DNA from 2 places in the Spirillospora sp. NPDC046719 genome. Region 2 is predicted to be linked to the other one. Evidence: riboswitches for the same ligand, from Rfam matches in the RefSeq annotation. Region 2 holds a riboswitch; the other holds the start of a gene.
The links. A riboswitch is a leader RNA that binds a small molecule or an ion and turns the genes downstream of it on or off. The one in region 2 is predicted to bind cyclic di-AMP.
Positions count from the first base shown of each region.

Region 1: it holds a riboswitch for cyclic di-AMP, as region 2 does, so the genes downstream of both, ABZ914_RS17830 (C40 family peptidase) here and ABZ914_RS04760 (CHAP domain-containing protein) in region 2, are expected to answer to the same signal.

Region 1 is NZ_JBEYYT010000091.1:13,244-18,899, forward strand. It holds gene ABZ914_RS17815 (RDD family protein) at 1-660, opposite strand, end outside; gene ABZ914_RS17820 (RDD family protein) at 668-1,555, opposite strand; gene ABZ914_RS17825 (amino-acid N-acetyltransferase) at 1,562-2,092, opposite strand; cyclic di-AMP (ydaO/yuaA leader) riboswitch at 2,420-2,611, shown strand; gene ABZ914_RS17830 (C40 family peptidase) at 2,615-3,592, shown strand; gene ABZ914_RS17835 (LuxR C-terminal-related transcriptional regulator) at 3,893-4,162, opposite strand; gene ABZ914_RS17840 (substrate-binding domain-containing protein) at 4,599-5,621, shown strand.
Region 2 is NZ_JBEYYT010000015.1:50,246-55,901, forward strand. It holds tRNA gene ABZ914_RS04745 (tRNA-Pro) at 22-95, opposite strand; gene ABZ914_RS04750 (serine hydrolase) at 143-889, shown strand; gene ABZ914_RS04755 (PP2C family protein-serine/threonine phosphatase) at 1,026-2,918, shown strand; cyclic di-AMP (ydaO/yuaA leader) riboswitch at 3,399-3,554, shown strand; gene ABZ914_RS04760 (CHAP domain-containing protein) at 3,567-4,364, shown strand; partial or broken gene ABZ914_RS04765 (glycosyltransferase family 2 protein) at 4,560-5,656, shown strand, end outside.

The DNA.
Region 1 (5,656 bases), on a different contig from region 2:
ATGGACGGCCCTGCGGTGCGTCCCCTCGTATATGAACCCGGCGTTCGCCACCCAGAACAGGCTCGCCAGAAGGCCGAGAATGTGGACGGGCCGCAGCGCGATCGGCACGGAGTACACAGCGGCCCGCAACACGGCCCGCAGGACGCTCGGACGGCCGTATCCGCCCTCAGACGCACCGCCGAAGGTTTCAGGGGCCGCGGTCCGTTCCGCGCCCGTGAGGGCGCCCTCAGGGACGGACGGGTCCGGGACGACCTGGATCCCCGCGAAGCGCTTGCCGAGGGTCTGCCCCCACAGGGCGAGCTGCACGGCCTCGTACAGCAGCATGCAGCCCGCCACGGCGGGCGGTGCGACGACGTCCAGCTCGTGGCCGGACACGAACTCCTTCACGACGATGATGACGGGCAGGCCGACCACGAGGGTGTCGACGATGCGCGCCAGCAGGCGCTGCCCGGGTTCGGCGAGCGCCGGGTCCTCCCCCGCGACGCCCTCCACAGGGTCATCGGCAGGGCCATCGACAAGGTCATCGGCGAGGTCATCGGCGAGGTCATCGGCGAGGTCATCGGCGGGGTGGCCGTACAGCGCAGATTCGCCGCCCGGGAGGGCGCTCCCGGTCCCGGACGGCTCGTCCGACCCCTGCGCGGGCGTTCGGGGAGTCGCCATCGCGGACCTACTCCGCGTACTCGGCGTACTCGCCGTATCCCGCGCGCTCGTCGATGACGAGGGTGCCGGCGACGCGGTCGTGCAGGGCCTGGTGGAGGGGCTGGTCCCAGATGGCCCACAGGTACGCCATGAGCGCGCCCGCCCAGACCAGCAGCATCCCGTAGGCGAAGTACTGCCACACCATCACGGCGAGGACGAGGAAGAAGAAGACGCCGAGCTGGTATCCCACGTGGGTGATGGCGGCCCGCCACACGGCCTGCGTCGTCGTCAGCTGGTTCCCGGCCGGACGGGCCTGGACGACGCCGATGCCCAAGAAGCGCTTGCCGAACGTCCGGCCCCACATCGACAGCTGTACGGCCTCGTAGATGAACGGCAGGACCGACAGGACGGCGAACAGCGTGAAGATGATCGGCCAGTTCCAGATGCCGCCGTCGTCCTCCGTCTTGCTCCCGGGCTTGCCCAGCCCGAACGCGCCGACCGTGATGGGGAGGACGAGCGCGAAGCCGAAGGCCGCCACGAGCGTGTTGTCGATGAGGCGGGCCCCCGCGCGCCGCAGGATCGGCGCCAGCGGCATGTCACCGCCCGAGGAACCGCCGTACTGGTCGTAGGACGGCTCATAGGACTCGTACGAGGGCTGCCCCCACTGGTCCTGCTGGGGTTCCTGCCACTGCTGTTGCGATGGCTGCTGCTGTTGCCATTGCTGTTGCTGCTGCCATTGCTGCTGTTGGGGCTGTTGCGGCTGCTGTGACTGCCACTGCTGTGCGGGCGGCTGAGCCTGGCCTTGCCGCTCGGGCTGCTGCCATTGCGGGGGACCCTGGTAGGGGGGCGGCGGGCCGTACGAGCCCGGCCCCTGCGACGACCCGTAAGGCCGGCCGCGGTTGGGGGAATCGCTCATGTGGGGTCAGTCCTCCAGGCGAAGCAACATCCGTGTGTTGCCCAACGTATTGGGCTTGACCCTGTCGAGGTCCAAGAACTCTGCCACGCCTTCGTCGTAGGAGCGGAGGAGTTCCTCGTACACCTCGGGCGCCACCGGAGTACCCAGGATCTGCTGAAAGCCGTGCCGTGCGAAGAACTCCACTTCGAAGGTAAGACAGAAAACCCGCCGGACGCCGAGTTCCCGTGCCGTCTCCAGGAGCCTGGAGACGATGCGGTGCCCGAGCCCGCGGCCGCCGTACCCCTTGTCCACCGCGACCGAGCGGACCTCCGCCAGGTCCTCCCACATCACGTGCAGCGCCCCGCAGGCGACGATGGGCCCGGACTCCCCTGGCCCGGCGCCCTGGACGTCCTCGGCGACCCAGAACTCCTGGACGTCCTCATAGAGCTTCACCGTCGATTTCTTGAGCAGGCGACGGCCCGATCCCGCGTACAGATCGACCAGCCTGCGGATCCCCTGAACGTCGGCGGTGCGCGCACGCCTGATCACGACTTCCACAAACAGGCGAGATTACCGAACTCGCCGCCCGTCCCTGGCCACCGGCGGCCACCCGGCACCTGTCCGGGGCTGCTCCGGGACGTGGCCGAGGGGCGCTCCGGGTCTGGTCGAGGGGCGCTCCGGGTCTGGCCGGGGGTGGCCCGGGGCTTGACAGGTGCCGGTCGGCGGGCGCCGCGGCGGGCCGGAGCGGCGCGTCCGCAACCGCCGCTTACCCCCCGTACCGTCCGCCACGACCTGCGAATTCGCATGTTCTGGTTGGCATCCAATGGCGCTTCCGTTAGTGTCCCGCTCTGACGTCGGCCTTCCGCGAAGCGGAGGCCGGACCGCCGAGTCCACGGGCCGCAACCAGCGCCCCGAGGAGCCGGGGACCCACTTTCGGAGCGTTCGGGGGAGCACCCTGAGCCGATGCCGTCTGGGGTGAATCCGCAGCCGCGTGGAGGGATGCGCGCGCGCCCAGCGGACGGGCTGCTCCGGCCCGAACCCGTCAGCTAACTCGGTAGGCGGACGAGGAGAGGAGATTTGGTGCGGACGGCTCGTTTCCGTGTCCGGGCGCTCACGATCGCCGGCGCGCTCGTCGCCCTTTCCATCACGCCCCACGTGGTGGTCCCGCATTCGCTCTCGATGGCGCACGCCGACCCTGACCCGTCGGCCAAGGAGCTCAAGGACCAGGCGTTCAAGCTGGCGGACCAGCTGGAGAAGCTCACCGAGCAGTACAACGGCCTGAAGGTGAAGCTGGAGCAGTCGCAGCAGGCGGCCAAGGTCGCCGCCGGCAACGCCGAGCGCCAGCAGAAGTCCCTGGAGGGCCTGCGCGAGAAGGTCGGCAGCCTCGCCGCCACGAGCTACATGCAGGGCGGCACCGACCCCACGGTCTCGTTCATCTCCGCCCAGGACCCGCAGGTCGTCCTCGACCGCGCCGCCACCCTCAACTACTTCGCCACCCAGGACAGCACGCAGGTCCTCGGCCTCATGCAGGCGATGCAGTCCGCCCAGCGCGCGCGCAAGTCCGCCGAGGAGCGCGCCCAGCAGGTCACGCAGCTGAAGGCGCAGCTCACCGCGCAGAAGAAGAAGGTCACCTCCGCCTACGAGAAGGTCCGCGGCAAGGCCGTCAAGAAGGACCCGTCCCTGCTGGCGAAGCTGCCCGTCATCGGCGAGGGCAAGGCCGCAGAGGCGCTGCGGTACGCGATGAGTAAGCTCGGCAGCCCCTACGTCTGGGGCGCCGCGGGGCCGACCACGTTCGACTGCTCGGGGCTGACGATGTGGGCCTACAAGCAGGTCGGCATCAACCTGCCGCACTACACCGGCAGCCAGTGGAACGCCGGGACCCACGTCTCGGAGAGCCAGATGCAGCCGGGCGACCTGATCTTCTTCTACTCCGACCTGCACCACATGGGGATGTACGTGGGCGGCGGCAAGATGATCCACGCGCCGCACACCGGCGACGTCGTCCGCATCGCGTCCCTGGCCGGTCGGCCGATCGCCGGCGTGGTCCGCGTCGCCTGAGTGCCCGGCAGACGCCCGCACAACAGACGCCCTAGAGACGCGTCGGCAGCAGAGCCGATGGCCGCAGAACACACGGCAGCGGCGGGCGCCGGCTGGAGAGCCGGCACCAGACAGCCCGGTGCAGGGTGATGTGAACTGCGTCCGCGGCGGCGCTGCGCTCTTGCAGGGACCTACCTGCCGGGCGTAGGGCGCCGCCGCTGCGGGGTCGGACGAGTTCGTATCGCTGTGGACTTGCTTCCGGTCGGGCTGGTTTCCGGGTGATGACGCCCGCCGTCCCCTGACGGGCGTCGTCGGGTCGCGCTAGATGAGCTGCCTTCTGGCCGCCCACACCACGGCCTCGATAGGGGTGTTGACCTCCAGCCGGTCGCAGATGTTCCGCAACCTGCGGCGCAAGGTCCGTGCGCTCAGTTCCAGCTTGCGCGCCGCCACATCAGCGGTGACACCGCTGGCGATCTGGGCGAGCAACCTGATCTCCTCGTCGCTCAGCCCGAAATCGAGTGTGGCTGTTTCCACTCCGTCCTCCCTCGTCCGTGGTTGATGACCGCGGGGATGCAGCCGTCCGCTGCACAGGCACGGGTTGGGCCCTCGAACTGCATGCGTTGGGTTGCCGGGTCCGGAGCCTTCCGGACTCAGATCATCGGGTCGGGTTCCTTTTCCGTCTCGCGAGCTTGGCCGGAGGTGGCCGATGGGCCGATTGCGGGGTCGTGCGGGGGAACTCCGGGTGACGATTCACTCGTTGGCCACGTGTCAGGGTCGGGTCTGGGTCGTCGGTTCCGAACCCGCTCCCTCCTCGTTGGACTCACCGGATCTCGCCGCGGACGAAGATCGTGAATCGTTTCAAGCTACGCTTCGGCTCGGAACGCTAGGCGGCCGGATCCGGCCCGTCAAGCGCTGATTACGTGCTGTCTGTGCCCGAATGGTCGCAATACGTGACCGGGTTTTCGGGGATTGACAGGGGAAAGCCCAGCTACCTGGGAAAACACCACCGGGGCGGACGAGGAGCGACGTGCCACAGACCAGTATTCGCGAGGTCGCGCGGCGTGCCGGGGTCTCGGTTGGGACCGTTTCGAATGTCCTAAACCGGCCAGATCTCGTGGCCGAAGCAACCCGTAACCGGGTGCGCGAGGCGATCGAGGAGCTCGGATTCGTCCGCAACGAGTCCGCGCGGCGGCTCCGGACGGGCCCCGACCGCACCGCCGGCGAGTTCGGCGACGAGCCGCGCCGCGCGTTCGGCGTCGTCGTCGAGGACCTCACCAACCCGTACGCGGCCGACGTCGTGCGCGGCGCCGAGGAGGCGCTGAACGCGTCGGGCCACGACGCCCTCTGGCTGTCGAGCGACCACTCCGCCGCGAAGGAGGCGCGCTCGCTGGAACTGCTGGAGGAGCAGCACGCCGCGGGCGCCCTGATCGTCCCGGTCGGGCTGGGCAAGTCGCGCATCCGGCGGCTGCGCGCCGCCGGGCTGAGCGTCGTGCTGATGGACCGGGACGTCACCGACGCGTGCGCGGTCCACGTCGACCACGTCGCCGGCGGGGAGCTGGCCGCCGCGCACCTGCTCGGCATCGGCCGCGAGCGGATCGTGTTCGTCACGGGCGCTCCGGAACCGCAGCCGTGCGTCGAGCGGCGCGACGGCGCGGCCCGGACGCTCGTCGAGGCGGGCCGCGGGAAGCCGCCCGTGCTCGTCCAGGGCGCGCTGAGCCCCACCGAGGGCCGGCTCGCGGCGCGGCTGCTCCTGGAGATGACGCCGCGGCCGGACGGCGTGTTCTGCGCCAACGACCTGCTGGCCATCGGCCTGATCAACGAGCTGACCCGGCTCGGGGCGCGCGTCCCGGACGACATCGCGGTGGTCGGCTACGACGACATCGAGCTGGCCGCCAGCGCCGCCGTGCCGCTGACCACGGTGAAGCAGCCGCGGCGGGCGCTCGGCTGGGAGGCCGCGGAGCTGGCCATGGCCGAGAACCGGGAGGGCCGGTCGCATCAGCACCGGCAGGTCGTCCTCCGCCCCGAACTGGTGGTGCGCGAGTCCGCCTGACTCCCGCCGCCGATCACCGCCGCCGATCACCGCCG
Region 2 (5,656 bases):
CTCTGAGCTGGTACTTCTCTGTCGGGACGGCGGGATTTGAACCCACGACCCCTTGACCCCCAGTCAAGTGCGCTGCCAAACTGCGCTACGTCCCGGTGCCCGTCTGAGCGGGCGTGATTACTCTAGCGCAGTCTGGAGGGTCGTGCGTACCGGGTTCTCGGCGGTGGAGGTGCCCGCGGGGGTGCGGGCCTCATGGGCCGTCTTCGATCTGGCGGCGGGGTGTGCGGTCGCGGAGCGGCGGCCGGCGGAGGTGTTCCGGTCGGCCTCGGTGGTCAAGGTGCTGATGGCGCTCGACTTCCTGCGGGGACGGGTGGTCGGGGCCCGGGACCGGGAGATGGTCGGGGCGATGCTGCGGACGAGTGATGACGCGGCGGCGGACGAGGTGTGGGAGCGGGGCGGGCGGGCCGAGATCGTCGAGCGGATGGTGCGGCGGGCCGGGTTGCGGGAGACGGTGCCGCCGCCCGCCGGCATGCCCGGGTGGTGGGGGTACACGGGGATGAGCGCCGGGGACGTGGTGCGGGTCTATCGGCATGCGGTGGCGGTGCCGGAGGGGCGGTTCGTGCTGGAGCAGTTGGGGCGGATGGCGAAAAGGGGTGCGGACGGGTTCGACCAGGTCTTCGGTATCGCGGAGGCGGGGCCGTCGGCGGTGAAGCAGGGGTGGTCGGGGTTCGAGGACGTGCCGGACCGGCGGCCCGCGCCGGCGGAGCTGGGGCTCGGGCGGCCCGCGCTGCACACGACCGGGGTGGTGGACGGCAAGATCGTCGTGGTGCTGACGCTGCATCCGGAGGGGACGTCCGCGGAGGCCGCGGCGGGGTGCGTGACGGCGCTCGCGAATGCTGTGATGCAGGTCACAGGCGTGGGTAGGGGATCGTCTCCGGACGGTCAGTGAAAGCGGTCGTATTAGGGCGAAACGAAAAAGCCGGGTAAAGATCCGGACTGGTAACGAAGATGGTGGCGAACGGACCTTCGCCGACGTATGTAGCTTTTTTCTCCCAGGGCATGAAAACGCCGAACGGGGGACTGGGGTGTCGGAAGCGGACGGCACGTGGGGGACGCCTGGAGTGCACGCGGCGGACCTCGAGGGCCTGCGGGGGGCGGCGCACGACCGTGCGGTGCTGGCCGAGGCGCGGGTGATGCTGGCCCGGCGGCTCGGGGTGCCGCCCGGCGAGGCGCTGCAGCACCTCATCTGGCTGGCGCGTGACCTGGAGATGGAGCTGCCGGAGGCGGCGGCCATGGTCGTCCAGGGCGGCGGCGCGGGAGCCGAGGGCGCGGTGGTGGCGGGACGCCGGCCGCCGCGCGCTGAGGACACCGACCGGCGGGGCGTGGTCTCCGAGGCCGAGGACCTCCTGCACCGCCTGGCGGCCGAGGACACCGGGGGCGACGCCGCGATCATCGAGGGGCTGCCCGAGGATCCGGTGGCGCGGGGGCTGCTCGACGGGGCGCTGGACTCGGCGGCCCACCTGGTGCCGGTGCGGGACGCGGACGGCGAGGTGCAGGACTTCCTGTACGCCGAGCTGAACAAGGCCGCGCGGGACCTGTTCGGGCGGGGCCCCGAGGATCTGGCGGGGGAGCGGCTGCTGCGGACGGATCCGGGAGCGGCGCTCAGCGGCCTGTTCGAGGACTACGTCGCGGTGCTGGAGGGCGGGCCGCCCCTGGACCGCGACTCGATCATGTACTCGACCGTCCAGGGCGGGCTGTCGCGGTCGTCGCGGATGAGCGCGCGGTGCGTCCGGACGACGACGGGCGTGTGCCTCACCTGGCGGTACCACACCGGGGAGGACCGCAGCGCGCGGCGGCTGGAGCGGGTGGAGCGGCTGGCGCTGATCGGGTTCGGCGAGTGGGACCTGGTCACCGGGCAGGCGGACTGGACGCCGCAGATGCTGGCGAACTACGGGCTGGGTCCGGACGAGGTGCCGCCGGCGCCGCACGACCTGCCGAAGGTGGTCGCCGACGACGACCTGCCGCTGGTCGAGGAGGCCGTCCAGACGATGTTCTCCCGCCGGGAGCCGGTGGAGGCCGAGCACCGGGTGATCGGCAAGGACGGTACGCCGCGGCATCTGTGGGTGTTCGCCGAGCCGGTGCTGGACGACTCCGGGCTGCCGGTGTCGATCAACATCGTCTCGCAGGACATCACGCGGCGCCGCGGGGTGGAGCGGGCGCTGGCGGAGACGCGCCGGCAGATGCTCAAGCAGCAGGCGCGGACGGCCCAGGAGCGCAAGGTGGCGGTGACGCTGCGCCGGGCGATCCTGCCGGACGAGGGCGAGGTCGAGCGGCTGCCGGGGCTGCGGGTGGCGATCCGGGCGCTGGCGGCGGAGAGCACGGCGCGGATCGGCGGGGACTGGTTCGCCACCCGCGCGATGCCGGACGGGCGGGCGCTGTTCGCGATCGGGGACGCGGCGGGGCACGGCCTCCCGGCGGCGGCGTCGATGGCGCGCAGCCGCAACGGGCTGCTCGGGCTGTCGTGCACCGGGGAGTCGGCGGGGCAGCTCGTGGGCTGGCTCAACGAGCTGGTCGGCAGCATGCACCCGCCGGCGACCGGCACGGCGATCGTGGGCCATTACCGGCCGGACCGGCGCGTCATGGAGTGGACGTGCGCGGGGCATCTGCCGCCGATCCTGGTGCGGGACGGGCACGCCGAGCCGCTGGAGGTCTATCGCGACCCGATGCTCGGCGCGCTGCCGGATTGGGAATACACGACGATCTCCACGGAACTGCGGCCGGGGGATCTGCTGTTCCTTTACACCGACGGCCTCGTGGAGCGCCGGGACACCGATCTCGATGAGCGGATCGATCGGCTCACCGGCATTCTGCGGGATTCCTCGTCGGGGCCGGAACTGGCGCTGGACGAGGTGCTCGCGCGGATGGAGCACGACCGGGCGGCCGACGACACCACGATATTCGCCCTGTACGTGGAGTGATCTTCGGCAGGTCAGGCCCACCGCGAACCGGGGTGACGTAGGCCACATCGGCGGGGGAGCGGCGCGGTCCGTGTGATCTGCGCCGCGGCTCGCGGGCGGGCCGTGAAGGGCGGAAGCGTCCCGCGCCTTTTGATCATTTTACCTTTCCCGGGCCGGGGGGCGGTGGCGGGAATCCCCTATGCCGTAAGGGTTCCGGGCCGTCCGGAGAAAGATCGGCAAGGTCCGGCCGGGGGCGGTCGTTGAAGCGGGGGCGCAACGGCGTTGAGCAGGCAAAAGATCCTTTTGCGGCCGGTTTGCTTTTCTTGTGAGTGTTGGTACCTTCTTGCACGAATCAAGCAGCGCGTTCCATGCGTTGCACGCCGGCCGCTTCCATGCGCGGCCGAGGGTCGCTGAGCGGAATCCGCACGCGACGCGCGCCGCATATGCGCGCCCCCTCGAGATCAGTCGCTGAGATACATCCGAATATCCGGCACCGCGTCCCGCGGTGCGAGGCCGAGTCCGTCCAGGTCCACCCGACCGGACGGAGCCGGGGACCCAAGGTTCCAGGGGTGAATCGGCGCGTCCGTCAGGCCGCGCCGTAGGGCTCTTCCATGCCCGAATCCGTCAGCTAACCCGGTAGGCGTCATGGGAGACAAGGAGATTCCCTGCATGACCGGTCGTTTCGATCGTTTTACCAAGAACTTCGCCCCCCGGCTGAGCGGGCGCCTCACCGGCGCCGCCTCCCGCGCCGCGCTCGCCCGCATGAGCCCCGAGGACCGGGCCGTGGGCGTCGCCGTGGCGGGTGTGATGGCCGGCGCGGTCGGACTGGCGATCTTCAACCCCCTGGCCGGGGGCACGGCGTCCGCCGAGACGCCCGCCCAGGCCGCCGCTCAGCACCGCGAGAGCGTGGTGTCCGAGCGCTCCGGGACCGAGCACGCGCCCCGCAAGGCGACCCGGTCCGCGTCCCGCACGGTCGCCGCGTCCACCGTGATCAAGCTGGCGAAGTCGCAGGTCGGCGAGAGCGAAAGCCGCAACGGCTCGACCAAGTACGCGGACTGGTACGCCTCCACCCCGCACGCCGCGGTGACCGCCCGGCGCGACGGCGGCAGCGTCGGCGACTACCGGGGCGCCGAGTGGTGCGACATGTTCGTGTCGTGGCTCAGCGCGCAGACGGGCGTGAAGAACATGGGCTGGGACGCCTACACCGTCCAGCACGCCTCCTGGTTCGAGAAGGCCCACCGCTGGGGCGACACCGCCAGGCCCGGCGCGGTCGTGTTCTTCGACTGGCAGAACGGGTCCCGCGGCGGGATCGACGACATCGACCACGTCGGCCTCGTCGTCAAGGACAACGGCAACGGAACGATCACCACGATCGAGGGCAACACCGACAACGCCGTCAAGGAAAAGATCCGCGACAAGTCCGAAGTCGTCGGCTACGGATACCCCGACTACGCCAAGTCCCGATGATCCGTCCCGCAGGCGAATGATCTGATTCGTGCGGAAGGAAGGCGCCCGGTCCTCGACCGGGCGCCTTTGGCGTTCCCAGGTGGTCTGCCGCGACCTGTCGGGTAATGCTAAGCATTGACAGCTTTTGATCTGAGTTGGCCCTTGACGCCTCCTTGCTGGAAAGGAACCCCTGACACGCCGGAGGAGCGGAGGGGGATGCCCATGCGGGTGCGCCCGGATGTGAGCGTGGTGGTGATCGCCTACAACGACGCCGCCCGGCTCCCGCGGGCGGTCGCCTCGTCGCTCGGGCAGTCGCTGGGCGGCGTCGAGACGGTGATCGTCGACGACGCGAGCACCGACGGCACCGGCGAGGCCGCGGACCGGCTCGCCGCGGCGCACCCCGGCCGGGTCGGGGCGGTGCACCTGCCCGTCAACTCCGGAGGCTGCGGCCGCCCGCGCAACGTCGGCGTCGAGCGGTCGGACGGCCGGTACGTGATGTTCCTCGACAGCGACGACCTGCTGGACCGGCACGCCTGCCTCAACCTGCTCTCCGCCGCGCAGGAGACCGGCGCCGACCTGGTCTCCGGGCTCTGCGACCGGGTCTTCCTGGACGTGCCGAAGGGCTCGAAGGACCGGGTCCGGCCCTGGTACCCGTGGCTCTACGAGCGCAGCGCCGTGTACGGGTCGCTGGAGGAGAACCCCGACCTGCTCTACGACACCCTGTCGACGAACAAGCTCTACCGCCGGGGCTTCCTGGAGGACGGCGCGCTGCGCTTCGTCGAACGGCTCCACTACGAGGACCTGCTGTTCAGCGCGGAGGCGTACACGGCCGCCGCGCGCATGGCCCTGATCCCGCACCGGGTCTACAACTGGCTGGTCCAGGACCGGCGGGCGAAGCCGTCGATCTCCAACCGCCGGGACGAGCTGGCCAACTTCGCCGACCGGCTGGAGATCCACCGGCGCATCGACATGCTGTTCGAGCTGCGCGGCGCGGACGGGCTGAAGCGCGCCAAGGACGCCAAGTTCGTCAACCACGACCTGCTGCTCTACCTGCGCGAGCTGCGGGACCGCGACCCGGTGTACCGGGCCAGGTTCCTGGACCTCGCGGCCGGCTACCTGGCCGGGCTGGACCCGGTGGTGTTCGAGACGGCCAACCCGCTCGCCGCGATCGCCGCGTTCCTGATCAGGGAGGGCGACCGGGCGGGGGCGCTGGCGGCGGCCGAGTACCTGCCCGGCCGGCGGTCCGACCTGCACGCCCGGCTGGTGGAGCGGGACGGCCGGGTCTTCTGGGGCGGGAGCCCGCCGCGCGGGGA